3 regions of the Flavonifractor hominis genome follow, and region 1 is predicted to be linked to each of the others. Evidence: riboswitches for the same ligand, from Rfam matches in the RefSeq annotation. Region 1 holds a riboswitch; each other region holds the start of a gene.

What was found. Region 1 has a riboswitch for cobalamin ahead of cbiD (cobalt-precorrin-5B (C(1))-methyltransferase CbiD). Riboswitches for the same ligand answer to the same signal wherever they lie in the genome.
Region 2: linked by a shared signal. The riboswitch ahead of WMO45_RS05915 (S-layer homology domain-containing protein) and the one ahead of cbiD (cobalt-precorrin-5B (C(1))-methyltransferase CbiD) in region 1 are both predicted to bind cobalamin.
Region 3: linked by a shared signal. The riboswitch ahead of WMO45_RS05925 (S-layer homology domain-containing protein) and the one ahead of cbiD (cobalt-precorrin-5B (C(1))-methyltransferase CbiD) in region 1 are both predicted to bind cobalamin.

The regions. Positions count from the first base shown of each region.
Region 1 is NZ_JBBMFT010000005.1:40,080-51,068, forward strand. It holds gene WMO45_RS09400 (serpin family protein) at 1-508, shown strand, start outside; gene WMO45_RS09405 (4'-phosphopantetheinyl transferase family protein) at 583-1,107, shown strand; gene WMO45_RS09410 (MGDG synthase family glycosyltransferase) at 1,183-2,274, shown strand; gene WMO45_RS09415 (lysylphosphatidylglycerol synthase transmembrane domain-containing protein) at 2,274-3,338, shown strand; gene WMO45_RS09420 (ROK family protein) at 3,414-4,364, shown strand; gene WMO45_RS09425 (hypothetical protein) at 4,384-4,656, opposite strand; gene WMO45_RS09430 (cation-translocating P-type ATPase) at 4,829-7,267, shown strand; gene WMO45_RS09435 (GNAT family N-acetyltransferase) at 7,271-7,702, shown strand; gene WMO45_RS09440 (helix-turn-helix domain-containing protein) at 7,817-8,578, shown strand; cobalamin riboswitch at 8,651-8,832, shown strand; gene cbiD (cobalt-precorrin-5B (C(1))-methyltransferase CbiD) at 8,922-10,058, shown strand; gene cobM (precorrin-4 C(11)-methyltransferase) at 10,068-10,823, shown strand; gene WMO45_RS09455 (cobalt-precorrin 5A hydrolase) at 10,820-10,989, shown strand, end outside.
Region 2 is NZ_JBBMFT010000002.1:343,358-352,417, reverse strand. It holds gene WMO45_RS05915 (S-layer homology domain-containing protein) at 1-3,905, opposite strand, end outside; cobalamin riboswitch at 4,094-4,354, opposite strand; gene WMO45_RS05910 (cysteine-rich small domain-containing protein) at 5,046-5,324, shown strand; gene WMO45_RS05905 (hypothetical protein) at 5,340-5,636, shown strand; gene WMO45_RS05900 (ABC transporter ATP-binding protein) at 5,703-6,470, opposite strand; gene WMO45_RS05895 (FecCD family ABC transporter permease) at 6,483-7,502, opposite strand; gene WMO45_RS05890 (ABC transporter substrate-binding protein) at 7,499-8,488, opposite strand; gene WMO45_RS05885 (adenosylcobinamide amidohydrolase) at 8,576-9,060, shown strand, end outside.
Region 3 is NZ_JBBMFT010000002.1:355,094-366,082, forward strand. It holds gene WMO45_RS05915 (S-layer homology domain-containing protein) at 1-751, shown strand, start outside; cobalamin riboswitch at 956-1,091, shown strand; gene WMO45_RS05920 (homing endonuclease associated repeat-containing protein) at 1,286-1,864, shown strand; cobalamin riboswitch at 1,870-2,092, shown strand; gene WMO45_RS05925 (S-layer homology domain-containing protein) at 2,202-8,162, shown strand; gene WMO45_RS05930 (S-layer homology domain-containing protein) at 8,212-9,846, shown strand; gene WMO45_RS05935 (DUF4430 domain-containing protein) at 9,859-10,728, shown strand; gene WMO45_RS05940 (energy-coupling factor transporter transmembrane component T) at 10,731-10,989, shown strand, end outside.

The DNA.
Region 1 (10,989 bases):
CTACCTGAGCGGGGGCGGGGCCGAGGGGGTCCTCCTGCCCTACAAGGACAGCCGGCTGGCCTTCCTGGCGCTCCTGCCCCCGGAGGGGACCGGACTGGGGGACTGGCTGGAGGAGCTGGACAGCGCCGCCCTGTCGGAGCTGATGGACGGGGCGGAGGAGCGGTATCTGGTCCTCCGGCTGCCCAAATTCGAGGCCATGTGGAAGCGCTCCCTGGTGGAGCCGCTGAAGGCCATGGGCCTGACCGACGCCTTTGATCCCGGCCTGGCCGATCTGTCCGCCATGGGGACCGGCCCGGACGGCGCGCCCCTCTACCTCAGCGCCGTGGAGCACGGCGCGGGCATCCAGGTAGATGAGCAGGGCACCAAGGCCTATGCCTTTACCATAGCGGCCCCGGGGGCCGGGGCCTCCTCCGTGCAGGTGGTGAGCTTCCAGCGGCCCTTCCTTTACGGCATCGTGGATTTGGAGCGGGGCATCCCCCTCTTCCTGGGTACCTTTGAAGCGCCGTGAACGGCAAAGGGGACGGACGGTCTTTGACCGTCCGTCCCCTTTTGGATATAATGGAGGAAAAGGAGGTGGCCCGGATGGTGCTTTGGATGGCCGAAGGGGACGCCCACGCCCTCTTGGGGACGCTCCTGGAGCGGGAGTACGGCCTGGCGGAGCGGCCCAGCCTGGCGCGGGACGAAAACGGAAAACCCTTTTTTCCGGATCGGCCGGATCTCTGCTTCAACCTCAGCCACAGCGGGGGACTGGCCCTGTGCGGCGTGGGGGCGGCCCCCCTGGGGGTGGACCTGGAGCGGGTGCGTCCCCGACGGGCAGGACTGGAAAACTTTGTATTTTCTCCGGCGGAACGGGCCTGGTTTCAACAACTGGGAGGAGATTGGGGTGGCTTTTATACGCTCTGGACTCTGAAAGAGGCCAAAGTGAAGTGCCTGGGCACCGGTCTGCGGCAGGCCCCCCGGACCATCTCGGTCCCCCTGCTCCGGCCGGGGGAGGAGGGCGTGTGGGAAGGGCTTGCCTTCCGGGCCTATGCGGGGGACGGTTGGCGGGCCGCCCTGTGCACCCGGGCGCCCGGTCCGCTGCCGGAAGATATTGTTAAAATATCTTAATTACTTTTTAAGAAATACGGCGAGGTTTTCTAAAGAATCCTCTTTTATACTGAGCGTGTAAAGGAGGGAACAACCGTGCGTATTCTGATTCTGACGGGAAAATTCGGCATGGGCCACTGGTCCGCGTCGCAGTCTCTGCGCCAGCAGCTGCTGCGGGCGTTCCCTGGCGCCGAGGTGGAGGTGCTGGATCTGGTGGCTGAGGCCATGCCCAACGCCTCCGAGGCCATGTACAAATGCTTCAACCTGCTGGTCACCCGGGGCAGCGGGCTGTTCAATCTCTACTACAAGCTGACCCAGGACCTGCCCGCCGACGACCGGCCCCTGTTTGAGGACCTGTTTCTGGACAAACTGGAGGCCCTGGTGGCCGAAAAGCGGCCCGACGCGGTTATCGCCACCCATCCGCTCTGTGCCCGGATGGTGTCCCGCTGGAAGGGGGAGACGGGCAGCGCCCTGCCCCTCATCACCTGCGTGACCGACCTGTCCAGCCACTCCGAGTGGATCCACAAGTACACCGACTGCTATCTGGTGGGCTCGGGGGACATCCGCAGCCGTCTGGCGGCCAAGGGGGTGGACCGGGATATCATCTGCGTCACCGGCATCCCCGTCCGCTCGGAATTCAAGCGGCCCATCCAGCGCCGCCCCGGGCGGGAGCGGCGGCTGCTCATCATGGGGGGCGGGCTGGGCCTGCTGCCCCGGAAGGACGCCTTCTACGAGGCGCTGGACGCCCTGCCGGGGGTGCGTACCACCATCATCACCGGCCGCAACCAGAAGCTCTATGACCGCCTGGCAGGCCGGTACCAGAACATCGAGGTGCTGGGTTTTACCGACCGGGTCTACGACTATATGGCCGCCTCCGACCTGGTGCTCACCAAGCCCGGCGGCATCACCCTGTTTGAGACCATCTTCTCCGAGCTGCCCATGCTGGCCTGGGAGCCCTTCCTGGAGCAGGAGAAGAACAACGCCCGCTTCCTGGTGCGCCGGGGCCTGGGCCGGGTGGCTCCCAAGGAGCCGGAGGAGTGCCTGCAGGCCATCCGTTCGCTCATCTACGACGACGCGGCCCTGGAAGAGATGGCGGGGCATATGCGGGCCATGAAGGCCCAGCTGGAGGAGGAGAGCCTCAACCGCATTCTGGCGGGGCTGGAGGCAGAGAAAGGAGTGTGCGCCTGATGGACCGGAAAAAGAACCTGGCCGGCATGGCCCTCATCGTAGGCCTGATGGCGCTGACCGGCTTTCTGCTGCTGCGGGACCAGCCTTTTGCCAAGCTGGCCGGCATCCTGCGCCGGCTCAACCCGGCCTGGCTGCTGCTGGGGCTGGGGCTGATGCTGGCCTTTGTGGGGTGCGAGGCCATGTGTTCCCGCCTCATCCTGGGGCGGCTGGGGCACAAGACCTCCTACCGGCGCTGCCTGAGTTATTCCTTTGTGGGCTTTTATGTCAGCTCCATCACTCCATCCGCCACCGGCGGACAGCCGGCCCAGGTGTACTGCATGTCCCGGGACCAGATCCCCGCCGCCCACGGCGCGCTGAACATGATGCTCATCGCCGTGTGCTACCAGGTGGTGGTAGTGGGCTACGCCCTGGCGGTAGCGGTGCTGCGCTTTGACCTGGTGCGCAACCTGGGGGGCGGACTGGGCCTGCTGCTGCTCTTCGGCGGACTGGTCAACGGCGTGCTGACGGCGGGAATGCTCTGCCTGATGTTCCTGCCCAATGCGGCCCGTAAGCTCACCGGCGGCGTGCTGGGACTGTTGGTCCGGCTGCGCCTGGTCCGGGACGAGGCCGCCGCCCGGGCCAAGCTGGAACAGCAGATGGAGGAGTACCGCCGCGGGGCGGAGTGTGTGCGGGCCAACCGGGGGCTGGTGCCCGTGCTGCTGGGGCTGACGGTGCTCCAGCTCACCGCCCTGTTTGCCGTGCCCCTGGCGGTGTACCACGCGTTCGGCCTCGCCGGCAGCGGAGCGCTGGACATCATCGGCACCCAGGCGCTGATCACCCTGGCGGTGGCCAGCCTGCCCCTGCCCGGGGCGGTGGGCGCCTCCGAAGGGGGATTCGTCACCGCCATGAAGCTCTTCTTCGGCGCGGGACTGGTCACCCCGGCGGTGCTGGTCTCCCGGGGGATCAGCTTTTACAGCTTCCTGCTGATCAGCGGAGGAATGACGCTGGCGGTCCACCTCCGGCTGGGGCGGCGGGAGCGGACCGGACCCCTCCCTAAGCGGGCCCGCAGCGTACCCGCCGCCTGAGGCGGCGGAGCGCTTGCCTGACGGACTCCCGTGCGGTATAATGAGAAAGAAATTTGGCACAGGGAGGCCGGAACGATGAGGTATTTGGGCATCGATCTGGGCGGCACCAACGTGGCGGCCGCCATCGTGGAGGAAGCGGGGACCATCCTGGGCAAGGCCAGTCTGCCCACCCCCAGAGGCGTGCCGGCCGAGCAGGTGGCCGACCAGATGGCCGCGGCCTCCCGGGCCGCCGCCCAGGCCGCCGGGGTGGAGCTGGCCGAGGTGGAGAGCGTGGGCATCGGCTCCCCCGGGACGGTGGACCCGGCGGCGGGGCTGGTGCGCTACTGGTCCAACCTGGACTTCCGCAACGTGCCCCTGTCGGAACTGATGGCCCGGCGGCTGAACAAACCGGTCTGGCTGGAAAACGACGCCAACGCCGCCGCCCTGGGGGAGTATGCCGCCGGGGCGGGCAAGGGCAGTCAGTCCATGGTGGCCATCACCCTGGGCACCGGGGTGGGAGGCGGCGCCGTGCTGGACGGCCGGCTCTACACCGGCTTTAACCACGCTGGGCTGGAGGTGGGCCACTTTGTCATTGAGCACAATGGCCGGCCCTGCACCTGCGGGCGGAAGGGCTGCTTTGAGGCCTACTGCTCCGCTACCGCCCTCATCAAGCGCACCCGGCAGGCGATGCAGGAGCACCCGGACTCCCTGCTGTGGCAGCTCTCCGGCGGCCTGGACGGGGTGAACGGGCGCACCCCCTTTGACGCTGCCGCCCGGGGGGATGCCGCCGCGGGCGCGGTCATCGGCGAGTACGTGGACTATCTGGGCTGCGGGGTGGCCAGCCTGGTAAACATCTTCCAGCCGGAGGTGCTGTGCATCGGCGGCGGTCCCTCCGCCCAGGGGGAGACCCTGCTGGCTCCGGTGCGCGCCATCCTCGACCGGGAGGACTACGCCCGCAACGACGTCCGCCGCACCCGGCTGGTGCGGGCGGTGCTGGGCAATGACGCCGGCCTCATCGGCGCGGCGCTGCTGCCCCGCTTTCAGTAAGCAAAACGGAGGACCCGCTTTACAGCAGGTCCTCCGTTCGTTCATAGCCGTCGCAGGCTCCGCCGTCCGGCTCGGGCGGATGCTCCCCCTCCTCCGGCGGGAGCACCGCCAGGGACAGGAGAAACAAGGCGGCGGCAGCCAGGGCGATGGCCTCCATCTTGTGCTCCTCCAGCCAGGGGCGGTAGGGCTCCAGCGGGGGCAGCCGGCACGCCGCGGCGTAGAGTCCGGCCGCCGCCGCCCCGCACAGGGCCAGGCGGACGGCGGTCTGGGATTTGTCCGGTTTGGATGGCATGGGCGCGGCCTCCTTTCTCTCCAGTATAGCGGGAAAGGCCGGGCGGTAGACCGGGAAAACCGACAGGTATGAAAAAACGGTAAATTTTTCTGTCACTCCCTTGTCCCATACAGCGGAATCTACTATAATATCCATCAAATCATATCATTCGAAAGAAGACAGAGGCGGAAGCATGAAAGGCAAACAGGCACGCAAAGCACCGGCTCCGGCCCCGGCTCCCCGCCCCCGGCGGGAGGTCCCCCGGGTGAGCGCCGACCCGCAGCAGGGGCTCAACCAGCACCAGGTCCGGGAACGGCAGCAGAACGGCTGGGCCAACGACCCGGTGGAGTCCCCCACCAAGAGCGTCCGGGAGATCGTGCGGGAGAACGTGTGCACCTTCTTCAACTTCATCTTTGTGGTGCTGGCGGCCCTGCTCATCGCGGTGGGGTCCTTTGACGACATGCTCTTCCTGCTCATCGCGGCGGCCAACACGGGCATCGGCATTCTCCAGCAGCTGCGCTCCAAGCAGACCATCGACAAGCTCAATCTGCTGGCCGCGCCCCGGGCCAACGTGGTGCGGGAGGGGAGCCTTATGTCGGTCCCATCGGCCCAGCTGGTGCGGGACGACGTGGCGGAGTTCGCTTCGGGCGACCAGATCCCCGCCGACGCTACCGTTCTCTCCGGCCAGGTGCAGGTCAACGAGGCCCTCATCACCGGTGAGGCCGACGCCATTGTGAAGCAGCCGGGGGATGAGCTGCTCTCCGGCTCCTTCGTGGTGGCCGGGCGGTGCCGGGCCCGGCTGGACCGGGTGGGGGCGGAGTCCTACGCCGCCCGCCTCACCCTGGAGGCCAAAAAGGACGTCACCGTAGGCAAGAGCGAGATGATGTCCTCCCTGGACAAGCTCATCCGCATCATCGGCATCCTGCTCATCCCCATCGGGGTGGCCCTGTTCGTCAAGGAATTCGTCTTTCTGGAGCGCACCGCTCAGGAGGCGGTGGTCTCCATGGTGGCCGCCCTCATCGGCATGATCCCCGAGGGGCTCTACCTGCTGACCAGCGTGGCCCTGGCGGTGAGCATGATCCGCCTGGCCCAGGGCAAGGTGCTGGCCCAGGACATGAACTGCATCGAGACCCTGGCCCGGGTGGACGTGCTGTGCGTGGACAAGACGGGTACCATCACCGAGCCCCAGATGGAGGTGGGCGAGGTGGTGTACCTGGACGAGGAGAAATACGCCCAGACGGTGGTGACCGAGACGCTGGACGCCTTCTATCACGTGATGGAGGCCGACAACGACACCGCCCGGGCCATGCAGCGCAAGTTCCACGGCCGGTCGGTATGGCATGCCCAGCAGACCATCCCCTTCACCTCCGCCACCAAGTGGAGCGCGGCGGTCTTTCCCGGCCACGGCGCCTTTCTGGTGGGCGCGCCCGAGTTCATCATGGGCGGGCGGTACGCCGACCTGAAGGAGGCGGTGGACCCCTGGTCGGCCAAGGGCTACCGGGTGCTGCTGGTGGCCGAGTACAACGGCACGCCCGACCCGGCGGGACTGGACCCGCGGCGGGTGTGCCCCATGGCCCTGGTGGCCCTGTCCAACCGGGTGCGTCCGGCGGCCCCCAAGACCTTCCGCTACTTTGCCGAGCAGGGGGTGGCGGTGAAGGTCATCTCGGGCGACAACCCGGTCACCGTCTCCGAAGTGGCCCGCCAGGCGGGCATCGAGGGCTCGGAGAAGTACGTGGACGCCGCCACCCTCCAGAGCGACAGCGCCATCGAGCGGGCCGTCCGGGAGTACACGGTGTTCGGCCGGGTCACCCCCAACCAGAAGCGCAAGCTGGTCCGCGCCCTCCAGCGCCAGGGCCACACCGTGGCCATGACGGGAGACGGCGTCAACGACGTGCTGGCCCTGAAGGATGCCGACTGCGGCATCGCCATGGCCTCCGGGTCGGAGGCCGCCTGCCATGCCGCCCAGCTGGTGCTGCTCAACTCCGACTTTTCCGCCATGCCCCGGGTGGTGGCCGAGGGCCGGCGGGTCATCAACAACATCCAGCGGGCCGCGGCCCTCTACCTGGTGAAGAACATCTTCTCCTTCCTGCTGGCCATCATCTCCCTGTTTGCCACCTTCCCCTACCCGGTGACCCCCCTGCAGCTGTCCTTCCTCAGCGCGGTCACCATCGGTGTGCCCTCCTTCTTCCTGGCTCTGGAGCCCAACCACGGCCTGGTGCGGGGCAAGTTTTTGGCCAATGTGTTCCGCTCGGCCCTGCCGGGCGGGCTCACCGACCTGTTCGTGGTGCTGGGAGTGGAGGCCTTCTATCTGGCCTTCGGCTTTACGGAAAACGAACTGTCCACCATCTCGGCCATCCTGCTGGTGTTCATCGGCCTGCTGGTGCTCTATGACGTGTGCCAGCCCTTCGACTGGAAGCGGCGGGTGGTCTGGGGCGCCATGGCCGCCGCGTCGGCCGTGGCCATCTTCTGCTTCGGCAACAGCTTTGGCCTGAGTCCCCTCACCGTCCAGAGCACCCTGATTCTGCTGACTTTTTTGGGCGTGTCCTATACGGTGATGCGCCTGATGCTGGGGCTGTTCGCCCAGGGGGAGGCACTGCTGGAGCGGGGCCGCCGCCTGCGCCGGCGGAGGTGAGCCATGCACCTGAGAACTTACCGCAGCGCCGACTGCCCGGTCTTGGCCCAGCTGTTTTATGACACAGTCCACACCGTCAACGCCCGGGACTATACCCGGCAACAGCTGGACGCCTGGGCCGACGGACAGGTGGATCTGGCGGCCTGGGACGCCTCCTTCCTGGCCCACACCACCCTGGTGGCGGAGGAGGATGGGGTCCTTATAGGTTTTGCCGATCTGGCCGAGGGGGGCTATCTGGACCGGCTGTACGTCCACAAGGATTACCAGGGCCGGGGCGTGGCCACGGCCCTGTGCGACGCCCTGGCTGGTGCCAGGCTCACCCACGCCTCCCGCACCGCCAAGCCCTTTTTTGAGAAGCGGGGCTGGCGGGTGGTAAAGGAGCAGCAGGTGGAGCGCCACGGTGTGCTGCTGACCAATTTTGTAATGGAACGCTGAAAAACGTGCCGCGGAAGGCCCTTCCGCGGCACGTTTTTGCTCTACTCTACCGCTGGTCGGTTGCCAGATCTGCCCCGACGGGCCTAAAATAGCGGGAGGAAGGAGGACGTGTCTATGTTTGAGATCGACCGGGAGGCCTTTGGGGCCTTCCTGGTGCAACTGCGGAAAGAAAAGGGGCTGACCCAGAAGGAACTGGCCGGGCGGCTCTATGTGTCGGATAAAGCGGTGAGCAAGTGGGAGCGGGGGCTGAGCCTGCCCGACATCGCCCTGCTCACCCCGCTGGCGGAGAACCTGGGGGTGACGGTGACCGAGCTGCTCCGGGGAGAGCGGCTGGCGGCGGAAAGCCTGCCGGTGGACCAGGTGGAGGAACTGGTGACAAGCTCCCTGGAGCTCTCCGGTACCCAGCGGCAGCAGAAGTGGCAGGACCGGAGGCAGCGGGGCGTCCTGTTCGCGCTGTCGGCGGCGCTGACGCTGCTTGAGCTGCTGGTGCTGCGGCAGGCGGGCTTTTCCTGGCCGGTGCTGTGGAATGACCTGGGGACCGTGGAGGGGCTGTGCCTGCTTTTCGGGGCCTGGGTCTGCCTGTTCGCCCCGGATGTGCTGCCCGCCTATTACGACCAGAACCACATCAGCTCCTTCAGCAGCGGGCCCTTCCGGATGAACCTGGCCGGGGTGCGCATCAGCAACCGGAACTGGCCGCACCTGATGGGGGCCGCCCGCTGGTGGCTGCTCCTCACGCCGGTGGTGTTCCCCCTGCTCTACCTGTTTCTGCAGTGGGTTGCACCTGAGGTGTGGGCTGATGGCAGGCTGTGGCTCACCCTGGGGGCGGCACTGGGGCTCTTTGTGCCCATGCTGATCGCTGGCAAGCTCCACGAGTGAGCCTTGTGAAAAACGGCAGAATCATCCGCTTTACCTTTACTTTTTTCCGTCGAACTGATATAATGATCAGGCAAAATTGAAAGCACCTGCAGCCGCGGCATTGCCGCACGGGGAAGCCGGTGAAAATCCGGCGCAGTCTTACCTCTACTGTAAGCGTGGACGAAGGCGCACAAGCCATTGGCCCATAAGGGCTGAGAAGGCGCGCCGGAGGAGGAAGCGCAAGCCAGGAGACCCACTGCAGGGGGCGTTTGCGTAGCTCTGAGGTGGAGAGGTGCGGCAGGTCCTGGACAAAGGCCCTCCCTCATTCACGGGAGGGCTTTTCCTTTTGAAAGGAGGGTGCGGCATGGCGAAACTGGAGGTCTACCTCCCTGTGGGGAAGGAAAAGCTGCGCTGCGGCTATACCACCGGCACCTGCGCCGCGGCCGCCGCCGCCGGAGCCGCCCGGCTGCTCCTCACCGGGGAGACGCTGCCCGCCGTCCGGGTGGAAACCCCCGCCGGCATCACGGTGGAGGCCGAGCTGCTGGACCACGCCGCCGGACGGGATTGGGCCGCCTGCGCCGTCCGGAAGGACGGGGGGGACGACCCGGACGTCACCGACGGGGCCCTGATCTGCGCCCGGGTGGAGCGGAGGGATACCCCCGGCGTCACCATCGACGGCGGCGTAGGGGTGGGCCGGGTGACCCGGCCCGGCCTGGATCAGCCGGTGGGGCAGGCCGCCATCAACTCCACCCCCCGGCGGATGATCGAACGCATGGTGAAACAGGTCATGGCCGGGGCAGACTATGGGGGAGGACTGGCGGTGACCATCTCCGTGCCGGAGGGGGAGAAGCTGGCCCAGCGCACCTTCAACCCCCGGCTGGGCATTGAGGGGGGCATCTCCATTTTGGGCACCAGCGGCATCGTCCGGCCCATGAGCGAGGCCGCCCTCATCGACTCGCTGTATCTGGAACAGGACATGGCAAAGGCCGCCGGGGTGACCGACCTGCTGATGACCCCCGGCAACTACGGGGACGCCTTTGCCCGCCAGACCCTGGGCCTGGACCTGACCCACCGCTGCACCTGCAGCAACTACGTGGGCCACGCCATCGACCATGCCGCCGCTCTGGGCTTTTCCTCCCTGCTGCTGGTGGGGCACCTGGGCAAGCTCATCAAAGTGGCCGCCGGGAGCATGAACACCCACTCCGCCGTGGCCGACGGGCGGCGGGAGACCCTCACCGCCCACGCCGCCCTGGCGGGCGGTTCGCCGGAGCTGCTGCGGGCCTTGTTCCGGAGCCCCACCACCGACGCGGGGGTGGAGCTGTTAAAGGATGCCGGCCTGCTGGAGCCGGTGATGGCCTCCATCGGGGCGGCCCTGGAGGAGCAGCTCCGCCATCGGGCGGGGCCGGAGTTGGAGATCCAGGCGGTTTTCTTCTCCAATCAATATGGACTGTTAGCAAAGACATCGGGGGCGGACCGGCTGCTGGCCCTCCACCGGGGATAGGAGGAAGATATGGTACATTTCATCGGCGCGGGCCCCGGCGGGGCCGACCTCATCACCGTCCGGGGGGCCAGGCTGCTGGGGGAGGCCGACGTGATCATCTACGCCGGGTCCCTGGTCAACCCCGCCCTGCTGGACTATAAAAAAGAGGGCTGTCAGGTGTATGACAGCGCCAGGATGACCCTGGAGGAAGTGATCGCCGTCATGAAGGCCACCGAGGAAAACGGCGGAACCACTGTCCGGCTCCACACCGGCGACCCCTCCCTCTACGGCGCCCACCGGGAGCAGATGGACGAACTGGATAAGCTGGGCATCTCCTACGACGTGACCCCCGGCGTGTCCTCCTTCTCCGGGGCCGCCGCCGCCCTTTGCGCAGAGTATACTCTGCCCGACGTATCACAGTCGGTTATCATCACCCGCATGGCGGGCCGCACCCCGGTGCCCGAGGGGGAGCAGCTGCGGAAGATGGCCTCCCACGGCTGCACCATGGTGCTCTTTTTGTCCACCGGACTGCTGGAGGATGTGGAAAAAGAGCTGGCGGCGGGCGGCTATCCACCCGACACTCCGGCGGCCATCGTGTACAAGGCCACCTGGCCGGAGGAAAAAGTGTACCGCTGCACCGTGTCCACACTGGCCCAAACCGCCCGGGAGAACAAGGTCACCAAGACAGCGTTGATTACAATTGGTAATTTCCTTGGGGAAAAATACGAACGGTCCAAGCTGTATGACCCCACCTTTACCCATGAATTCCGGGAGGCAAGCCAGTGACAGCGGCGGTCATCGCGTTCACCCGCCGGGGGGCGGCGCTGGGGAAAACTCTGGCGGAGGGGCTGAACGCATCCCTCCACGTCCCCGCCCGGTTTGCCGGTGAGGTGGGGGCGGAGGCCTACGACAGCCTGGCGGACTGGACCACCCGGATGTGGGGGGAAAAGGA
Region 2 (9,060 bases), on a different contig from region 1:
CCGGAATCGGCCCAGACACTTCCCGTGGCGTAGCAGTTTTCCATGACGCCGTAGGCATAGCCGGCAATGGAACCGGTATGCAGTGCGGTGTTATACGACGCGGTATTGTTTTTGAGCTCCGCCGAAACAGCGCAGCCGCGGATAACGCTGCCTTTCTGCCCCCGGCCAACGATACCACCCAGGCTGATGGAACCAAAAGCGGGGCCGCTGTTCGTGACGCTGCCCTCAAAAGCGCAGTTTTCCACAGTGCCCGAAAGCGTGCTGACAATGCCGCCCAGGTGACCGCTGCCGGTAATGCTGCCCATTACCACAAGGTTTTTGACGGTTCCGTTTGTGCCTACCGTGTCAAAGAGAGGTGCGGTGACGCCGGAGACCACATGCCCGCCGCCGTCCAGAGTTCCGGCAAATTGCTTGATGCCGGTCCAGGGCTTTCCGTTGAGATTGATGTTAGCGGTCAGCTGGCCCTTAAGGTCGGTTTCGCGCTCTGCCTGCTGGGCAAACCAGGCCAGCTCCGCCGCGCTGCCGATCTGATAGACTCCTTCCGCCTGCGTGGGCTTGGTCACAGTCGTGCCGTCCCAGCCCGCACCGGCATCCGTCAGGGTGTCCACTTCGATGGTGCGTTCCTCCGTCAGCGTAAAGCTGCCGCGGCTGGGCAGGCAGTTCGTCTTGGTGACTTCATAGGAGTAAGTCTCTCCGGCAGGCAGGGTAAACGCATTTCCCTGACGGAAGGCATCCATACTGCCGGCGGTGGGGTGCGTTACCGTAAGGGAAGCGCCCTCCGGGATCCGGAAGGTCACCTTGTAAGTCGGAAGTTTGTTCAGAGAGACGGTCACGCTGCTCTGGTCGGGAATCGAAAAGCTGCCCTGGGACGCCTCGTATCCGAACGCCGAGGCGGTATAGGTATACGCGCCCTCCGGCAGAAGATAGGTGCCGTCATTCTGGGGCGCAATGGTCTGTCCCTTGGAATCGCGCACCGTAAAGGTGCCGCCCTCCGGCAGGCCGGTATAGGTCAGCGGGTACAGAGTGGTCACACGGAAATTCTTGAGGCGAACTGTATCACTGCCTTCATTTCCACCGCTGTCCTTTTCGTATTGAAAGATCAGGGAGTCGCCGGCGGCTACGGAAACAGCGAACTGCGTCCATTCCCCGTTGCCGCTGGCAGTAACCAGCGTGTCCGTCCCATGCTTCAGTGTGAATTTGTCATAATTTGCTTCCGAAGACACCCAATAAGCAAAATCCAGCCGGGCAGCCTGGGAGAAGGTAAGGGTCATGGCAGCGGACGAACTGCTCTTTCCGGCGTTATCGGATATCAGTCCGCCATCCTGTTCCGTGTCCCGGACAAAGCCGTAGCGTGTGCCGTTCTCGGCGGTTATGGCAGGGGAAATGGCCTTAAAGTAGTCGGAAAGTGTCCACTGGCGTTCCAGCGTCACCGGGACGGTGACCGCGTTCTCCCTTACTGTAAAGGAACCGCTGGCCGGCTCACAGCCCTCGCAGCTGACCGTGTAGGTATATTCGCCGGCCGGCAGCTGATAGACATCGGCATCGTCTCCGCTGTGGGCGACCGGTTCCCCCTGGAAGAGGACACTGATCATATGCGGCGCGGAAATGTCCTCCGGACGGGTCACCTGGAACGTGACCGTCTGCCGGGCGCTGGCATCCAGCGTCACCGTCTCCGTCACGTCAGCGCCGTCCACGGTGATCTGCCCTGTCTGCTCTGCATAACCGAAGCAGGACACCGTGTAGTCATATGTGCCGTCAGCCAGCGCATAGATTACTGTTCCGCCGCTGCTGGAGGCAGGCGCGATGGCTTCCCCGCCGCCCTGGGGTGCCAGAACGATCTGGGCATTTTCCGGACTAAGGGTAAATGTCGCGGTATGCAGGGTCTCCAGCGTAAAATCTTTCAGATAGACGCAGTCGTCTCCCTTGTCGCCGCTGGAGTCCTTGACATAGGTCAGCGTGACCGTCTCACCGCCCTTTACATCCAGGGTGTGCTTCGTCCAGTTTATTTCTCCGCCGATTTTGGAACCGTTGTTGATGGCCAGACCGTCGTATACAGTCCAGGAGCCCTCGGACGACACCTTATACCAAAAGGAAAGACTGCCTTGGGCAACGGATTCGTCGATCGTAATGGTCACGGTGACCTGCGAATTGCCCTGCCCCTTGCTGTTGGAGCGGAGAACGCCGTCCTCCTCCACAAACTCCTGACCGGGCTCTCCTTGATACTTGTCGTTATGGGTGTATACCACCTGGGCTTTCCCGACCAGAGCGTTGAATACAGCGCTGGGGAAGGGCTTCTCCGACACGGTAACCTGGAATGTTGCCTTGCTTCCGCAATAGGTGACCGTAACGGTTTTCTCCCCGGCTGCCGAGGAATCAAATCCGTTGACGGTGAAGCCCTCGGAAATCTCCCGGGTGGAGCCGTCGGAGTAGCTGACTGTTACCACAAGGCCGGCAGGATTCAGCGTGTCGCCAACATAATAGTCCGTTTTGTTCGGCAGAGTTTTGACCGCAATGTCGGTGACCGTTTTCAGGGAAACCGTCTCAATTTTGCTCTCTGAAAGAGTGACACTTCCCTGCGCGCCTTCCACCTGCTCCGATGTCGGTGTCACCACGTAGTCATAGGTCTTGTCCAGGAGCAGCGTATAAGTTCCGTCTTCCCCAGCGGTTATTTCCTGGCTGTCCAGCGTCACGGTAATTGTATAATCCTCCGCGCCTTCAACCTGGAAGCGCAGGGTTCCCCACCGGTTGTTATCCAGCCCCAGTGTGATGGGATCTACCCGGATTTCCGCACTGCTGTTGGCCTGCTCTTCGGAAATGGTAAGTGCTCCGTTCTGGGATGTATAGCCCTCACAGCTGACCGTATAGTTGTAGCTGCCGGCGGCCAGGGCCGCGATTCGCGTCTCCCCCTGGCTGGAGGAGTACACGACGCTGTCGCTGCTGCGGATGGTCAGCTCAGCATTGGACGGCGCGATGGTAAACACAGCGGAAGCGGTCGAGATCTGCCAGGACAGGACCGGATAGTCCCCGGTCTTTACCCGGAAGCCCTCGCCCAACACGGCGGCAAAGTCCGCACCCTTCATCTCCTCCGATGTTTTAGCGGCAACCGTCTGGTCATTACCATTGATACCGATGGTACAGCTGCTATCCAGATAATAGCAGTTTTCCGATGTGGAATTGTACATCCATCCGGCAATGGCACCAAAATTGGTAGCCTTTTCCTGCACGGTAATGGCGCCGGTGCTATAACAGTTGTTCAGGCTGCTGCCGCGACCGTAATCATCTCCTGCGTAGCCGACGATACCGCCCAGGTTTGCACCGGAACGGTTCCGTTGACTGGAAATCTCACCCTGGTTATAGCAGTTGGTAATGGCAGTGGCCTTGGTTTGACCGGCAATGCCGCCAGCGTACTGGTCAGTTCCGCTGAGCGCCACACTTCCGGTATTGCCGCAGCCGGTGATACTGCCGCCGGTACACTGTCCTGCGATGCCGCCCGCATACTTGCTGCCGGCGGTGATGGACGCCGTATTCAAACAGTTTTCAATCGTACCGGAGCTGAGGCCCGCGATGCCGCCCACCTGACTGGTACCGCTGACCGAACCGTCAGTAATGACATTGCGGACGGTCGCGCCGGAGGACAGCTCAGAAAAGAGCCCCAGCTTGCTGTCGCCGGAGATGGCGAGGGTCACCTTGTGCCCTCCGCCGTCAAAGCTGCCGCTGAAGGCCTGACCATAGGGGGCGGACACTGTAATGTCACTTGTCAAAATATAATCCCCACCCGGCTCCATGGCGGCAAACTCACCGACGCTGGACACCGGCTGCGCCGTACCGGAGGCCAGTGCCGTTGACGGCAGAAGTCCAAGGGTCAGGCACAGCACCAGAAAAAACGAAAGAATCCTTTTTTTCACAAAGCTCCACTCCTTCAAACCATTTTTATAAAAACTGTTTTCAAAAAACAGGGCTTTTGGAACGGGGCCGTACCTGACAAAAAAGGAGCGGACAATTCTGTCCGCTCCTGTGTCGTCACTGCGTGAAAGCGACAGCACAAACGTGCTGCCGCATAAGGCATTTTTTGTCAGAGCAGCCCCGGAGATCCGGGGGTAAGCTCTTAGTAGGTCTTCTGACTGATGTGTCCAGGCGGAGCTATGCCCGCCAACGCAAATCCGCCGCCTTCCCAGCTAAGCCATTACAGCCGCCAGTGACCTGCTTTCGCAGAAAACGGATTTGCTCCACAATCACAGCTATAGAATCGCCCCTTTGCCGCCGTTTTCACGGACGGGTCACGGACGAAACATGTCCAGGATTCTCACCTGATTCCCTTGTTCAGAAACAAGGATGCGTGTCCAGCTCATAAGAGCCGGGTCGCGCATTTGCCACAAAAGCCGGATTTCATATTTAATTTTCCTTGTTGCTTTTGCATTATAGCACAAGCCGTATCAAAATGCTATTCTGTTTTTGCTATTTTTTAAATTTCTTCAGAAAGGAGCCCTTGGAGCCCTGTTTCTAAACAAATTAAAGAGCATTTGACAACCTGCACAAGGCGTGCTATGCTATATTTAAATCCATTCTTGGTTCCAGGCCCGGCGTTTGCCGCCGGTTTGAAAATTTCATATCACTGTATCTATTGCATGGTGTGGCTGTTTGCTGTAACGATCCTGCCGACAAGGATCAGGCAGCAGCTAAAACGAATGGGATATCCAAGTCCCGCGCGACCGGCACTGTGTACGTGAGGCCATTCCGAAGCGGCGTATGCCGTCTGGACGAAAGTCCGCCATTGCGGGGGAAGACCCTGTGAGAAGGTAGGAAATGGACGCAGAGAGCCAAGCTCTCATAACGTAAGTCAGGAGACTTGCACCATGGCAGGATGCAGGGGGAAACAGCGGGCGTGTCCTCCGTTGTGTACGTTGCTTTGCTCGCTGGCCTTCTTGTTAGGGCCAGCGTGTTTTTGTCAGAAGGAGGTGCCGCCCGGGCACCTCCTTTTTCTGTTTCACCGCCGGTCAGTATATCATGAGTGATGTATCAGTCAGTAAAATGAAAGGAGAAGCGGTATGGAATCATCGACGTCCGAAAAGCACTTTCAGTTCTTTTCCAACAGCAAATGCGAATACTTCCCCTGCCATTCCACCAATGACCCGGAAAACTTTAACTGCCTGTTCTGCTACTGCCCGCTGTATGCACTGGGAGATAAATGCGGCGGAAACTTCACCTATATTGCCGGGGGGATTAAGGATTGCAGCGGCTGCTTGATTCCCCATCGCAGGGAGGGCTATGACTATATCATCGGCAAGTATGGCGAGATCAAAAAACTGGCGCAAAAAACCAACTGACAGGAGGCAAGCGTTATGATAAGTCGAACCTGGTTTGAAAATCCGGATCATGTGGTATACGCCGTAAAGGATGAGGTAATCCCCCGGCTCTCCCGGGAGCTGGGAATCAGCGATCTGGCCCAGCGGATTGAGGATTTCAGCAAGGCTCCCACTCAGGAGGGGGAAAACATCAAGGGTCTCAAACGCACCACTCTGAAGCTGATGGTTCCTAACCTGGTTTTCGGGGAGCCCATCGAAATGGGAGAAAATGTATGGATCTATATGGGCGAGCTCTGTCCGGCCTATTGTCTGTACACGCCCTGGGAAAAATAGAAAAAGCACATGGCCTGTACCCGACGCAGGGACAGGCCATGTGCTTTTCTGCATGTCCGAATACCGTTAAGATACCTGCTCCCAACGCTTGAGGGAGGCCATCATATATGAGGCTACGTCCATATCATAAACCTCATGGAGAAACTCTCTTGTTAGAAGCATATTGGCAGGCCCCATCCCTGCCACAGAACCATTTTTCAAAAACAAAAGCTGCTCGGAGAGCATCAGGGAGAGGTTGATGTCGTGGAGTACGCCGATGACAGTCCGTCCTTTTTCCTGAGACCAGTTTTTAAGATAGCTCACCAGCTCTGTCTGATGCTTCAGATCCAGGTGGTTGGTGGGTTCATCCAGTAAAATGATCTCCGGTTCCTGGGCCAGCGTCCGGGCCAAAAATACCCGCTGAAGCTGGCCGCCCGACAGCTCGGAGATCTGACGTTCCCGCAGCGGCTCCAACCCGGTGGCCCGCAGATACTGCTCCACACACTGCTTGTCCTCTCTGGACGGGGATGCAAAAAGTCCCCGGCGCAGCTTCTGGTACCGGCCCATCATCACGGTTTCATAGACCGAAAAGGAAAAATAGACGGTGCTCATTTGGCTCATCATGGCTATGTGAGACGCAATCTCCGGCCGGCGCATGGCGGCCACCGGTTTTCCATCCAGGGTCAGTTCCCCGCGGCTGTCCAGAAGACCGGAGATGGTACGCAGCAATGTGCTTTTCCCGCAGCCGTTTGGCCCCAGAATGCACAGATTTTGTCCCAGAGGCAGATCAAAGGTAATCTCGTGCAGAATATCTCCGTTTCCATATCCGGCACAAATATTTTTCAGATGCAGCATACAAACTCCACCTCATTTCAGCTTTCTGCCGCGGAAGAACACCAGTGCGAAGAAGGGAGCGCCTACCAGTGCCGTCACGGCTCCCACAGGAATAATCGTGGGCGCCATCACCGTGCGGGAAACCAACTCCGCCAACATCAGAAATGTGCCGCCGAACAAGGCGGACAAGGGCAGCACCAGACGGTGGGAGGAACCGAAGATCCGCCGCACAACATGGGGCGCGATCAGATCCACAAAGCCAATAACACCCACCAGCGACACTGCCGTGCCGGTCAGCAGGGCGGCAATGCCGATCAAAAGGAGCTTGATCCGCTTAAGATCCACGCCGATGGACATGGCCTGCTCCTCTCCAAAGCTCATGATATCCATCTCCGGAGTAAAGCGCTGCAATACCAGCATGGAGAGGACCAGAACCGGGAACATCACTGCCACATGGGACCAGTTCCGGCCGGTGAAGCCGCCCATCTGCCAGAAGACCATCTGCTGCAGGTGCTCCCGGGACAGGGCGGTGATCAGTGTCAGAATGGCGTTGACAAAGAGAGAGAACACCATACCCACCAGGATGACCGTCTGATTCTCCATCTTGCCGTCCAGCCGGGCGGCAAAGGCCAGGGCCAGAAACACCGTGGCCAGCCCCCCGGCAAAGCCCGCTGCTGGCAGGGTGAACAGGCTCCCCAGAAGCGGGAACGTAACGCCGGTGACCATCACCAGAGCTGCGCAGAGGCTGGCGCCGGAGGAAACGCCCAGAGTATAGGAGGACGCAAGCGGATTTTTCAAAATGGACTGCATGACTGTACCGCTGGCGGACAGAGCCGCGCCGGTAAGGAAAGCCAGCACCGCCCTCGGAAAGCGCATCTCCCATACGATGGCGCTCAGATTTGGGTCAACGGTTCCGGAGCCGCCGGACAGCTTGGCCATCAAAATCTCTGCCACCTGCCCGGGAGAGAGATTCACAGAGCCGACGGCGATACTGCCCACCAGAATGAGCAGGGCCGCGGCAACGGCAAGGAGTATCTTGACGATCCGCTTCATGCCGCAGCTTCCCCGGCAAAGGGATTTTCAATCTCTGCGTATGCCTCGGGATAGATCATCTTGGCCATCTGCTTCATGCCGTCGATCACATGAAGATTGGGAAGGGATACCGCATTCGTGTTGACCAGATACACGTCCCCGTTGGCCACGGCGGTAACATGCTCCCAGCCGGTTCGCCCCAGGATTTCTGCTACGGGATCTTCCACGTAGTCCACCATGGTCAGAATAACGTCCGGATTCAGGGTGATCACCGATTCCTCTGTCACGGCGACGAACCCTTCCTGATCGGCAAAAATATTCTCCGCGCCGATGACCGTAAGCATCTCCTGCATGAAGGTGCCGCTGCCGGCGGTGTAGATGTCGGGCGCGCATGCGATTTCCACCACCACACGCTTTCTGTCCTGAATGCCTGCTCCGATGTCAGACAGCTGATCCAGTTCCTCCTGGAACTGCGCAATCAGGCTCTCGCATGTTTCCTGAGCACCCACGCAGGCAGCAATAAACCGGGTGTCCTCCAGCATAGTTTCGATGCTGGAGGCGGAGGGGATATCCGCTACGCAGACGCTGATATCCCGCAGAGGCTTGAAGGGATCGGCGCCGGAGGAGGCACTCATACCGGTGGTGAAGATCAGATCTGCACCAAGGACAGCCATTTGCTCCGTGTCCGGCTCCATCATGTCAAAGGTGGGCAGATCCTCCAGGCCAAAGTACATGGCGGAATAGGTATCCACGGCGATGAGCTTGTCCTTCATGCCGAGGTCCAGAAGCGTCTGGGTAGCAGAGGGGGCCATGGAGATGATGCTGTCTACCTGATCCGGCAGGGTAATAGGGTTGCCGCTGCGGTCGGTGTCCGGACGGTTAACCGATGTATTTTGCGTTTGCTGCGGTGTGGTGTTTGCATCCGCGTTTTCCGTCGGGGCACACCCGGCCAGGGCCGCCAGAAGCAGCACAGCCAGCGCGAACAGGAGCACGTTTCGCATTTTCATTTCCAACAGTTCCTTTCGTCTTTTCCTGTTTATTGTTATCTGTTATAATCCACTCAGAACATCTCGGAGAATCCCGGAGGATGATGTATGGAACGTATTTTTGAGCTGTGCAACGGCGACCGCCTGGCCTGCACGGAACAGGCTGCTGTCTTTCGGTTTTCCGGCCCCCGCATGGTGCTGTCCACAGGGGCCAACGGCGGCGGCATGCGGGACGATCTGACCGCCGCTTTTAACTACTGTGATTGCGGCATGGCCGGTGTCTGTCAGCCTATGCAGGGAAATAATCTGCGGGAACACCAGCGCACGGTGGCCAGACGTCTGGGATTGGATCCGGATCACACCACCGGCCTGGATACGGCGGCAAATCTGGACAACATGGTGGTCATCACCAAACGCTGGGAGGATCTGCAAATTACGGCCGCAGTATCCGGCGGCGCCGATGTTAACGCGCTCTGCGCCGGTGATCCGGCATTTCTGACAGAGGTGGACGGCGCACCCACCTCTGTGCCGCCCGGAACCATCAATATCTTTCTGATTACAGATCGGCCTCTTGCCCCCGGCGCCATGGCGGA
Region 3 (10,989 bases), on a different contig from region 1:
TGACGATAACCAAAAGGCGGCCCAGGCGGTGGAGAAACTCATCAATGCCATCGGAACTGTTACCAAGGACAGCGGTGATAAGATCGAAGCGGCCCGGAAAGCATATGATGCCTTGACCGACACTCAGAAGAAGCTGGTTCGCAACTACGACGTGCTGACAGAGGCTGAGGCGGCTTTCACGGCTCTGGAAGCCGGTCTGCCCTTCACCGATGTGGATAAGGACGCATGGTATGTTGAGGCGGTTCAGTACGTCTATAAAAACGGCCTGTTCAACGGCACCAGTGCAACAGCCTTCTCCCCCGACGGGGAGATGAGCCGTGCCATGCTGGCTGCCGTGCTGTACCGCCTGGCGGGCTCACCCGCCGGAGACGGTAAAGCCCCGGCCTTCACCGATGTGGCGCCGGATACCTGGTATACTGACGCCGTAGCCTGGGCCAATGGGAACGGTATCGTCACCGGTTACGGAAATGGTCTGTTCGGTGGCGCTGACAGTATTACCAGGGAGCAGCTGGTTGTTATGCTTTACCGCTACGCCAAGTTCATGAAGCACGATACGGCCGCAGCCGGTGATCTCTCGGCATTCACTGACGCCGGGGACACCAGCGACTGGGCGGTTGAGGCTCTGCGCTGGGCGTATGCGGAGGGCCTGATCACCGGGCGTACCGCAACCACCATTGTACCGCAAGGCACCGCGACTCGGGCCGAAGTGGCCATGATTCTGATGCGTTTTGGCGGGGAACTGGCAAAGTAACTGCCGCCTCGTTGAAGCATACTTCCCTCTCAAGGATCTCCGGGATCCACAGCATCCCCGGCTGCGGATCCCGGAAGTCCGATCCTGAGAAAACAGCAAGTTTGACCCAAAGAACCAGCCCGGCAAAAGTCAGCAGCTGAAGACAAGGACAGCCATAGGTGTTCTTGGTTTCGGAGTCCCTTGACAACGCCATAAAAAGTAGATAGAATGTCTTCGTGAGCAGGTCATATGCTTGACATATGCCAACTGACAAGCCGGTGAGAATCCGGCGCAGTCTTACCTCTACTGTATTTGGCTCCGGCCATAAGCCAGGATTGTCAGCCTGCTCCATGGTAATTGATCAAGGTGGTATCCATTGCCGATTTTTGCAGCCATGCCCATGTGTGGGGATGGCCAGGGTTTTTGTGCATTTTTGATGTGCAAACGCTCGATTTGCAGGGATCGGCAATGGATATCTGCTTTTTGCCGGCAGACACCATTGTCTGCCGGTTTTTTGTTTTCTGAGCCGGCAGCAGATCCCGAAACTGGAAGGGGGTGAAGACCGTCAGCAAGAGAAGGCAAGCTCGCCCAGCCAAACTTACGCCGCAAGAGGCAGAACAATACCGCAATTTGATACAGAAATGGGCACAGCAAGCTCCACCAGAGTACACAGGCAACGGCGAAAAGCACCCTTATACATCTCTTACGCTGTCCAGTGGGCTTGGCAGGGCTGTCTATGCCAGCTATTCCGACGAGGATTTGCTGGCTGTTCTGCACGATGCGGCGTCACGCCTGGGACGTGCGCCCACACAGGATGAGGTCTTTTCTCTGTATCGCATCTACCTGAAAGCGCGGTTTGGCACCTGGCCGGGCGCACTGCGGGCGGCGGGAATGCGGCAATTGCCAATGCCGGATTTAAGCATGCCGGATTGGACACAAATGCTGGCGGAGGAACCGGAGCTCTGCGGTGCTCTGGAGGATGTGACCCGTCGCAGACGCCGCCTTGGATATCCGCCGCGCAAGCGTGATGTCCCGCAGGCGAAAATTCTCTGTGAACGATTCCATTCGTGGGAGAACGTGATTGCTGCCGCGGAGGATTTTGAGAAATGGCAGGAAGCGAGGAAGGATAACTGACAAGTAAATAGGAGCATTTATTGTGGCCCTGTCTCGGTGGAAGCAGAGGGAGGGATGAACAAGGGAATCGGGTGCAAGTCCCGAACGGTAACCGCCGCTGTAAGCGCTGAGATACCGGATCGTTGATGAAAGTCAGTCACTGGGGAGACCTGGGAAGGCAGATCCGGCGTTGTGGGGAATTTCCCCGGAAGCGCAAGTCAGAAGACCTACAAGGAATGCAAAGGGTCGTCGAAATGCGACCCGACCATGGGAACACGGCTGTGGCGATCATTGGGATCTGTCACGGCATTTTTTATGCCCTGACAGATCGAGAGTCGAAAGGAGAGACGGAGCAAATATGAAGAAACGAGTATTGAGCCTGCTGCTGGTGCTTGTCATGGTACTGGGACTACTGCCCGCCGGCGTTCTGGCGGCGGAGGGTGTAACGGAGGTGTCCAGCCAGGCGGAACTGGCCGGAATGACTGACGGCAGCTACATCCTGACAGCGGATATTGAACTGAGCGAATGGACAGCTATTGACTTCTCTGGCACCCTGGACGGTAATGGTTACACCATTACTGTGGCCGGCCAGCCGCTGTTTAACACGCTGAGCGGCACCGTACAGAACCTCTGCCTGGACGGTGAAGTAGCAGGCGAGGACGATACCGTAGGTGCGCTGGCCCGCACACAGACAGGCGGAACAGTGAATAACTGCTGGTCTGGGGCCGGATATGATTATACCGCGTGGTGCTTTGCCGGGTTTGTTGGCACAATGGCTGGCGGCACCATTAAAAACTGCCTCTCTACAACGGATAACGCCGACTCCGGTTTTGTTGGTGAGGCGACCGGTCTGCCTGTCATTGAAAACTGCTATTATACCCTCTATGACGCTGTATACAATGGCGACTTTACCGATACGAACAACAAGAAAATCAATGCTGACGAATATCCGTATGCCATGGCGCAGCTGAACGCTGTCCACGAGGCCGGGCTGCTGTACTGGGCTATGGACGAGGACGGTGTGCCCAAGCCGATTGCTTCAGAGAAACCTGCGGCGGATCGCACGGCACTTCAGGAGCTGTACGACAGGGTAAAGGACAATACAAATGCCGTTCCTGACGAAGAAGATGTTACTTATACATCTGAGAGTTGGGAGGCCTTTGTGGCAGCCCGTGACAAGGCAAAAGCCGTTCTGGACAATGCAGACGCCACCCAGGCCGCCATTGATGGGGCAAGGAAGGATTTGCAGGCCGCAATTGACGGCTTAGTTCCCGACCGCACCACGGCAACGGCGGCGGAACGCGTGGCCCTTCAGGACGAGATCGCAAAAGTGCCCAGTGAAAAGGGCCGGTATACCGATGCCAGCTGGTCTGCCGTACAGGCAGCCCTCAAGCCTGCCAAAAACCTTTTGCAGAATCCAGCCGCTACTGCGGAGAAGCTGGCCGAGCAGACCGCTTCCCTGAAAAACGCTGTCGACGCTCTGGTTGAGATCGTAGATCCGGCTGCGGTGACGGAGCTGCCGGAGGGCCAGGAGTGGACGATGATTTCCACAGCCGAGGAGCTGGCGGAGCTTTCGACAAAAGGCGGCGCCGGCTACTATAAACTGAAAAACGACATTGTGGACTATGTGGGTACTTACGATCCGTTTGGTACCCAAATCAAGCCTTTCAATGGTGTGCTGGACGGCAATGGCTTTACCGTAACCTTTGCAGGCGCAGACAAGTATCCGAATCCTGTCATCAACATTCTTGGCCCCAGCGGCGTGATTCAGAACCTGGGTGCCAACGGCAGCATCACCAATGTGCCCCTGGTGGATAAACTCTATGGCAAGCTGATCAACTGCTATTCCTGGGCGGACACCCAATATGGCGGTCTTGTGGGAACGATGTTCTCCGGCTCTGTCATTGCCAACTGCTATGTGAATCAAATGCCCGGCGGCAGCGGCTCCGGCGGGCTGGTAATGACCGGAAACGGCGGACATATTCTCCACAGCTACTGGCCGGAGGGAAAAGCAATTGGCACTGATAGCGGTACTTCCATGCTGGACAGTCAGGTAGTCGCCAAGCAAAAAGAGGACAGCTTCCGCGCCATGCTCAACGCGCACCGCTATGGCGGCATGGAGTGGCACCAGAGTGACAAGGGCCTTCCCTGGCTGGGGGAGGAGCAGGAGTATGTCAAGCCCGACTTCAAGGCTGTAACCGTTACAAACCTGATTACCGAGGAAACTGCCTCGATTGAAGAGCCGGATGATGTGCTGAAGGTAAGCGTATTTGGCGAGCAGGGCGGCGATGTAGCCGCGCTGACCATTGACGGCTACCAGGGCGATCAGCTGGAGTGGGAGACCCCCTCACACGCCACCGACGCCCCCATCATGGTATATTATGACAAAGACTCGGAGCAGACCAGAGTATGGGTGCGCGATGCCGGTACGGTGACGGTCACGGCGTTCTTGAAGGGGACAGAGGGTGCGCCGCGAAAGGAGCTCCAGTCCTTCCAGATCGAGGCCAAGGTGCCCAGCTATTTTGATCTGAAGCTGAAGATTGGCGGCGAGGACTATACCAATAAGACCTATGCGGTGGAGGGCAGCCAGGGCTTTGAGCTGGTTCCCTATGTATCGGTAGAAGGAAAGGAGATCCCGGTTTATTACGGGCTCTTCGACTGGGAGAGCAGTAATTCAAGTGCGATCCATGTGGATTCCGATGCCTGGGTGACCATCTATAAAGAAGGAACTGCCAACCTGACGGCGTCCCTCAACGGCGTCTCCGCCGCCGTCCGGGTAACGGCCGGCTACACAGCAGCCACCGGCATCAAGTGCCTGTTTGAGGGCGAATATACCATTCACCGCCGCAGTCCCAACTCCGTCGGCCAGAACGGCACCCCCGGCGAGGCCAGCTTCAACCCGCTGCGCCATGTGGATGAAAATGGAGAAGCAATTGTGGGCAGCGAGGAGCATATGGCCCAGGTGGAGCCCGAAGGGGCTACCTATGCTGGCAGCTACGATGTCACCACAAGCGACAAAACCATTATGGAATTCCAGAGCGCTCTGGTACAAAACCTGATTCCCATGAAGGCAGGGACGGTCAACGTCACCGTCACTACCAAAGATCCCAAACTGGATAAACAGTTTACGGATACCAGGGAAGTAACGCTGAACTACCTCAATCCCCTGCAATCCTTGACTGCGGAGAAAACAGAACTGACCGTCAAGGTGGGTGAGACCATCGACGCCGGACTGATTTTCACCGGAGAGAATGATACCAAATGGCCGGAGAAGTATCCCAAGGGTCTCCACGTCTCTGAGAGCTACATGACCTGGGAGCAGAGCGGCGAAGGCCAGGTGCTTGCCTACCGCAGCTATCCCGTCATCATGCAGGGCGATGAAGACTTCTCCCTGGAAGAGGGCACTGTTTCCAACGACCAGTGGCTCATCAAGGGCGTAAAGGAAGGAACCGTCACCCTCAAAGGCACCGCCAAGGATACCACCAACGGCACCAAAACCATTGAACTCACGGTTCATGTTGAGGCCGGCGACCCCGCCCTCAACAAACCGGTAGAGGAGCAGGTGGCCGATGTCCTGGCCAAGACCGGCGCATACCAGCTCAATGCCCTGAACAACGCTCCCGCCTTCCTTCAGGAGTGGAGCATCCTGGGCTTGGCCCGGGCAGGCATCGAAGTTCCCGAAAATTTCTATGAGACCTACTATGCCTCCGCCTATGAAAAGGTGCAGGAGCAGAAAAAGGTAAGCTCCCGCCCCTGGGACAATAAGATCACCGAGACCCAGCGGCTGGCCCTGGCTCTGACCGCCATCGGTAAGGATCCCACCGATGTGGGCGGCGTCAATTTGTTGGATTACAGCTGGAACAAGGAAACCTATTGGAATGGAGCTGTGTTGGGCGATATGCAGGGCTCCAATGAGCTGATTTACGCCCTGCTGGCCATCAATGCTCATGCCAGCCTGAAGGAATCCCGCCCCGAATCCGTCACCATGACCGAACAGCAGATGATTGACAAGCTGCTGGGCGTCTATCAGGCCGAGGAAGGCGGCTTCGGACTCAGCGGTCCGTCCTTTGACGTGGACATCACCGGCATGGCACTTCAGGCCCTGGCTCCTTATTACGACACTCGCAACGATGTCAAGACGGCAGTGGACAAGGCGGTGACCCACCTGTCCCAGGCCCAGGGCACCGACGGTTCCTATGGCAATCCGGAGGCCACCAGCCAGGTGATCGTGGCCCTGTGCACCCTGGGTATCGACCCGGATCAGGACGAGCGCTTCATCAAAGTGGGATCCAGCCTGGTGGACGGCCTGCTGATGTACGCTTTGGAGGACGGTTCCTTCCGCCACTCCATGAACGGCAGCTCCGACGGCATGGCCACGGAGCAGGCCCTGTATACCCTGGCGGCCCTCAGCCGGTTCTACGCAGAACCCAGAGGAAACAGCCTGTATGACATGAATGACGTGACCATCGGCGGCAGCGGCGGTACAACGGTTACCGGCGTGACTCTGACGCCCGCCAGTGCAAAGATCGAGACCGGCAAGACGGTACAGCTCAATGCCCTGGTCATTCCCGCTACGGCGGCAAACAAAAACGTGACCTTCTCCAGCGACAAGCCGGGAGTGGCTACCGTCAGCAAAACCGGCCTGGTCACCGGCGTGGCAGAAGGCACCGCTACTATCACCGTCACCACGGCGGACGGAAACAAGACTGCCACGGCCTCCATCACCGTTACCAAGGCCGGAGAGATCAAGCCGGAGGACAAGGCCACCGTCACCCTGTCCATTGATAAACTTACCATCAACAAGGGCTATGTCCTGTGGCCCACCGAAATAGAAATCACCAAGGGTGAGACTGTGTGGGATGTGCTGAAGCGGGAGATGGATCAGCGCGGGATCAAGTATCAGTACAGTAACAACAGCCAGTATAACAGTGTTTATGTAGAGTCCATTGACGGCGACGGAGAGTTTGACCATGGCTCCGGCAGCGGCTGGAAGTACAGCGTAAACGGCGTCTATCCCGACTACGGGTGCAGCCGCTACACCCTCACCGGCGGCGAGGTCATCAAGTGGCGCTACACCACTAACCTGGGTATGGATCTGGGGGACGATCCCAATGCCGGACAGACCGGCAAGCCGGAAGAGGGCGGTACCAGCACCATTACCCCGGAGGTCAAGCCTGACAAGAACGGCAGCGCAAAGGTCACAGTGGATGAAACTCAGATGAAGGATGCCATCGCTACGGCCAAGACCGAGGGCAGCAGCGCCATTGTCATTGCTCCTCAGGTTACCGGCGAGGCCAAAAAGGTGATGACGGAAGTTCCCACCCAGTCCCTGAAGGACGTGGTCAAGAACACCAACGCGGCCCTGGAGGTGCAGACCGCTCTGGGCAGCGTGTCCATCCCCAACGAAGCCCTGGACTCCATTGCCCAGCAGGCCGGTGGCAGCACCGTGACCATTACAGTGGAAGCCAGGAAGCCTGAGGATGTCAAAGATCAGGTAAGCGCTTCTCAGCTGGAAGGCGCGGTGGTAGTGGAGGTGACCATTACCTCCGGCAAAAAGGAGCTCACCACCTTTGACGAAAAATCCTTGACCGTCACCATTCCGGTAACTGGCTCCGCCTTTGTCTCCGGCGAGACTTACAAGGTGATCGCGCTCAGGGCCGACGGCTCCAAAGAAACCGTTTCTGGAACCTGCATCAAGCAAAACGGGAAACTGAGCATGCAGGTGAAGATCACCTATCTGAGCACCTTTGTGGTAACCACGCAAAAGACCATGCCCTTCACCGATCTGTCCGGCCACTGGGCCGCTGAAGCCATTACTTATGTCTATGGAAACGGCTTGATGAACGGCACCAGCGACACTACTTTTGCCCCTGACGAGTCCCTGAACCGGGCCATGCTGGCCACCATCCTGTATCGTCTGTCCGGCGAGCCTGCTGCAACGGGTGAAGGTAAAACATTTATGGACGTGGCACCGGATACCTGGTATACCTCTGCCGTGGCCTGGGCCAGCGCCAACGGTATCGTCAGCGGCGTCGGCGATGGCAAGTTTGCACCCACGCAGGCGATTACCCGCGAAGAGTTGGCTACCATGTTTTACCGCTACGCCAAGTACAACAAATTGGACACCAGCGCCAAAGGCGACCTGAGCAAGTTCGCTGACAGCGATCAGATTGCCGCCTGGGCTTCCGACGCCATGGCGTGGGCGGTGGGCGCCGGACTGATTTCCGGCAAAACCGCCAATGTCATTGACCCCACCGGTACGGCCACCCGTGCCGAAGTGGCGACCATCCTCATGCGCTTCACAGAATTGACGAAATAACAAACGGCGTGCCGGGGCGCAAGACGCCCCGGCACGGAAAGGAGTTCCTATGAAAACGGTTTTCAAACTCGGAACAGGCTTTCTCCTGGCTTTCATGCTGCTGCTCAGCCTGAGTGTCCCCGCATTTGCAGCGGAGACGGATCTGACCGCCACAGTGCATGGCAGCGCCAAGTATATGCTCAACACCGTTCGTGAACCTCAGGTGGGATCCGTGGGCGGCGAATGGGCTGTCATCGGCCTGGCCCGTTCCGGCTACGACGTTCCCCAGAAATACTGGGATGATTATTACGCCACGGTGGAGGACTATGTGGAGGAGCACAAAGGTAACCTCCACGACAAGAAGTACACCGAATATTCCCGCCTGATCGTGGCCCTCACCGCCATCGGCGCCGATCCCTCCGATGTGGCGGGCTATAACCTGCTCACTCCTCTGGGAGACTTTGACAAAACCATCTGGCAGGGCATCAACGGACCCATCTGGGCGCTGATCGCGCTGGACGCAGGAAATTATGATATGCCCCGGAACCAGAACGCCAAAACCCAGGCCACACGGCAGATGTATGTGGACGAGATCCTTGCCCGGCAGCTTAACGACGGCGGCTGGAACCTGACCGACAAGGGCGGTGCCGGTCAGAGCGACCCCGATATCACCGGCATGGCCCTGCAGGCCCTGGCCGGCTACCAGTCCCAGCCCGAGGTCAAGGCAACTATTGACCGGGCGCTGGATTACCTGAGCACAACCCAGGAGAGCAACGGCGGCTATGCCAGCCATAATACCAGCAGCTCCGAAAGCGTGGTACAGGTCATCGTGGGTCTGTGCGCCCTGGGCATTGATCTGAATGATGCCCGCTTTGTGAAAAACGGCCATACCTTGTTGGAGAACCTGCTCAGCTACCGGCAGGACAACGGCAGCTTCCTCCATACCTCCGCTGGAAACGGCGACAGCCAGATGGCCAGTGAGCAGGGGCTCTACGGCCTGGTGGCCGCAGAGAGAGCGGCTGCCGGAAAGAGTGCGCTCTACCACATGGATGACGTGACCATTCATGTGACCGGCGTAACGGTGGAAACCATTGGCCTGCCCGGCAAGCACGCCGACGTCAAGCCGGTACCTGTCAGCGGCAGCGTCTCCTTTGCCGATGTGGCCGGTCACGCCAACCAGAAGGCCATCGAGGCGCTGGCTTCCCGGGGTATCATCAACGGTAAGGGCGACAACCGCTTTGACCCCAATGCCACCATGACCCGTGCGGAGTTTGCCGCCATCGTTGTGCGGGCTTTGGGCATGACGCCCAAGGCAACCGACGCCTTTACCGATGTGTCCTCCGACGCATGGTACGCTGGTTATGTAGGGACTGCCTATTCCTACGGCATCATTACCGGGGCAGGCAATGGGCGCTTCAATCCCGACGGCACCATTACTCGGCAGGAGGCCGCCGTCATGGTGGCCCGTGCCGCCAAGCTCTGCGGTATGGATACACAGCTGGAAAACTACGAAATCCTCAATGTTCTGGCACAGTTTACCGACTATGTGACCATTGCCCAGTGGGCTCAGGAGGGCGTTGCATTCTGTTATGGCGAGGACATCCTCAATCAGAGCGATCTGAATGTGGAGCCTGCCCGTGCGATCCTGCGCTGTGAGATCGCCGAAATGCTGTATCGTATGCTGGGCAGCGCCAAGCTGCTGTAAGGAGAATCCGTCATGTGGTGGAAACAGCATAAATGGAAGGTACTTATACCGGTTCTGATCGCGGCAGTGCTGGCCGGCGCGTTTTGGTATGGGGGCAACGCTCCCGGCGCACGGGGCTGGACCGTCCCGGCAAATGAGGCATCCCAGCCGATGCTGGAAAGCGATCTGCACAATACGGCGGAACCGGAGCAGACGCAGGAGCCGTCAGCAGTTCCGGAACCCGAGGAGACGGCTGCGGAACATACGCCGGAACCGGATACAAAGGAAGAACCGACAAAAGCCACGCCGGAGCAGACTGCTGAGCCGTCCGCTTCCAGGCAGCCCCAACAGTCCCGGCCATCCGACCAGCCGGAGATGGCCATTAACCCGGAGACGGGAAAGGATCAGTATCTGACCGATCCGGTGCCGAAAGGCAAACCTCTGCCGGTGGAGCCTCAGGATGTGACCATCGGCACAACAGCGTACAGCTGCACCATTTCCATCTCCTGCGCAACCATTCTGGATAATCTGGATCTCTGCGATCCGGAGAAAAAAGAGCTGGTACCGGAGGACGGATGGATCCTGGAGCCCATGACCGTCACCTTTTATCAAGGGGAGAGCGTCTTCAACGTGCTCCAGCGCACCTGCAAACAGCAGAAGATCCATATGGAGTTCGAGGATACGCCTATGTATAATTCGGCCTATATTGAAGGCATCCACAACCTCTATGAATTCGATGTGGGCGAGCTGTCCGGCTGGATGTACAGCGTCAACGACTGGTTCCCCAACTACGGATGCAGCCGCTATCAATTGCAGGACGGCGATATCGTGGAGTGGGTCTATACCTGCGACCTGGGCGCAGATGTTGGACGCGGATTTACGGAGAACAGAGGAGCGAATTGACCATGCGGAACCGGGATGCTTTTTCCAGCTGCCATCCGGTCATCAATTTTTTCTATTTTTTTCTTATCCTCCTGATAACCATGTTTTGTCTACATCCGGCCATTTTGGGGATTTCTCTGGCCGGCAGCGTGGTCTATGCGGTATATCTCAACGGCCGGAAGGCGGTGCGGTTTTCCCTGGCGTTTCTCCTGCCCATGATGCTCCTGACACTGATAATCAATCCCGCCTTCAATCACCAGGGCATTACGATCCTGGCCTATC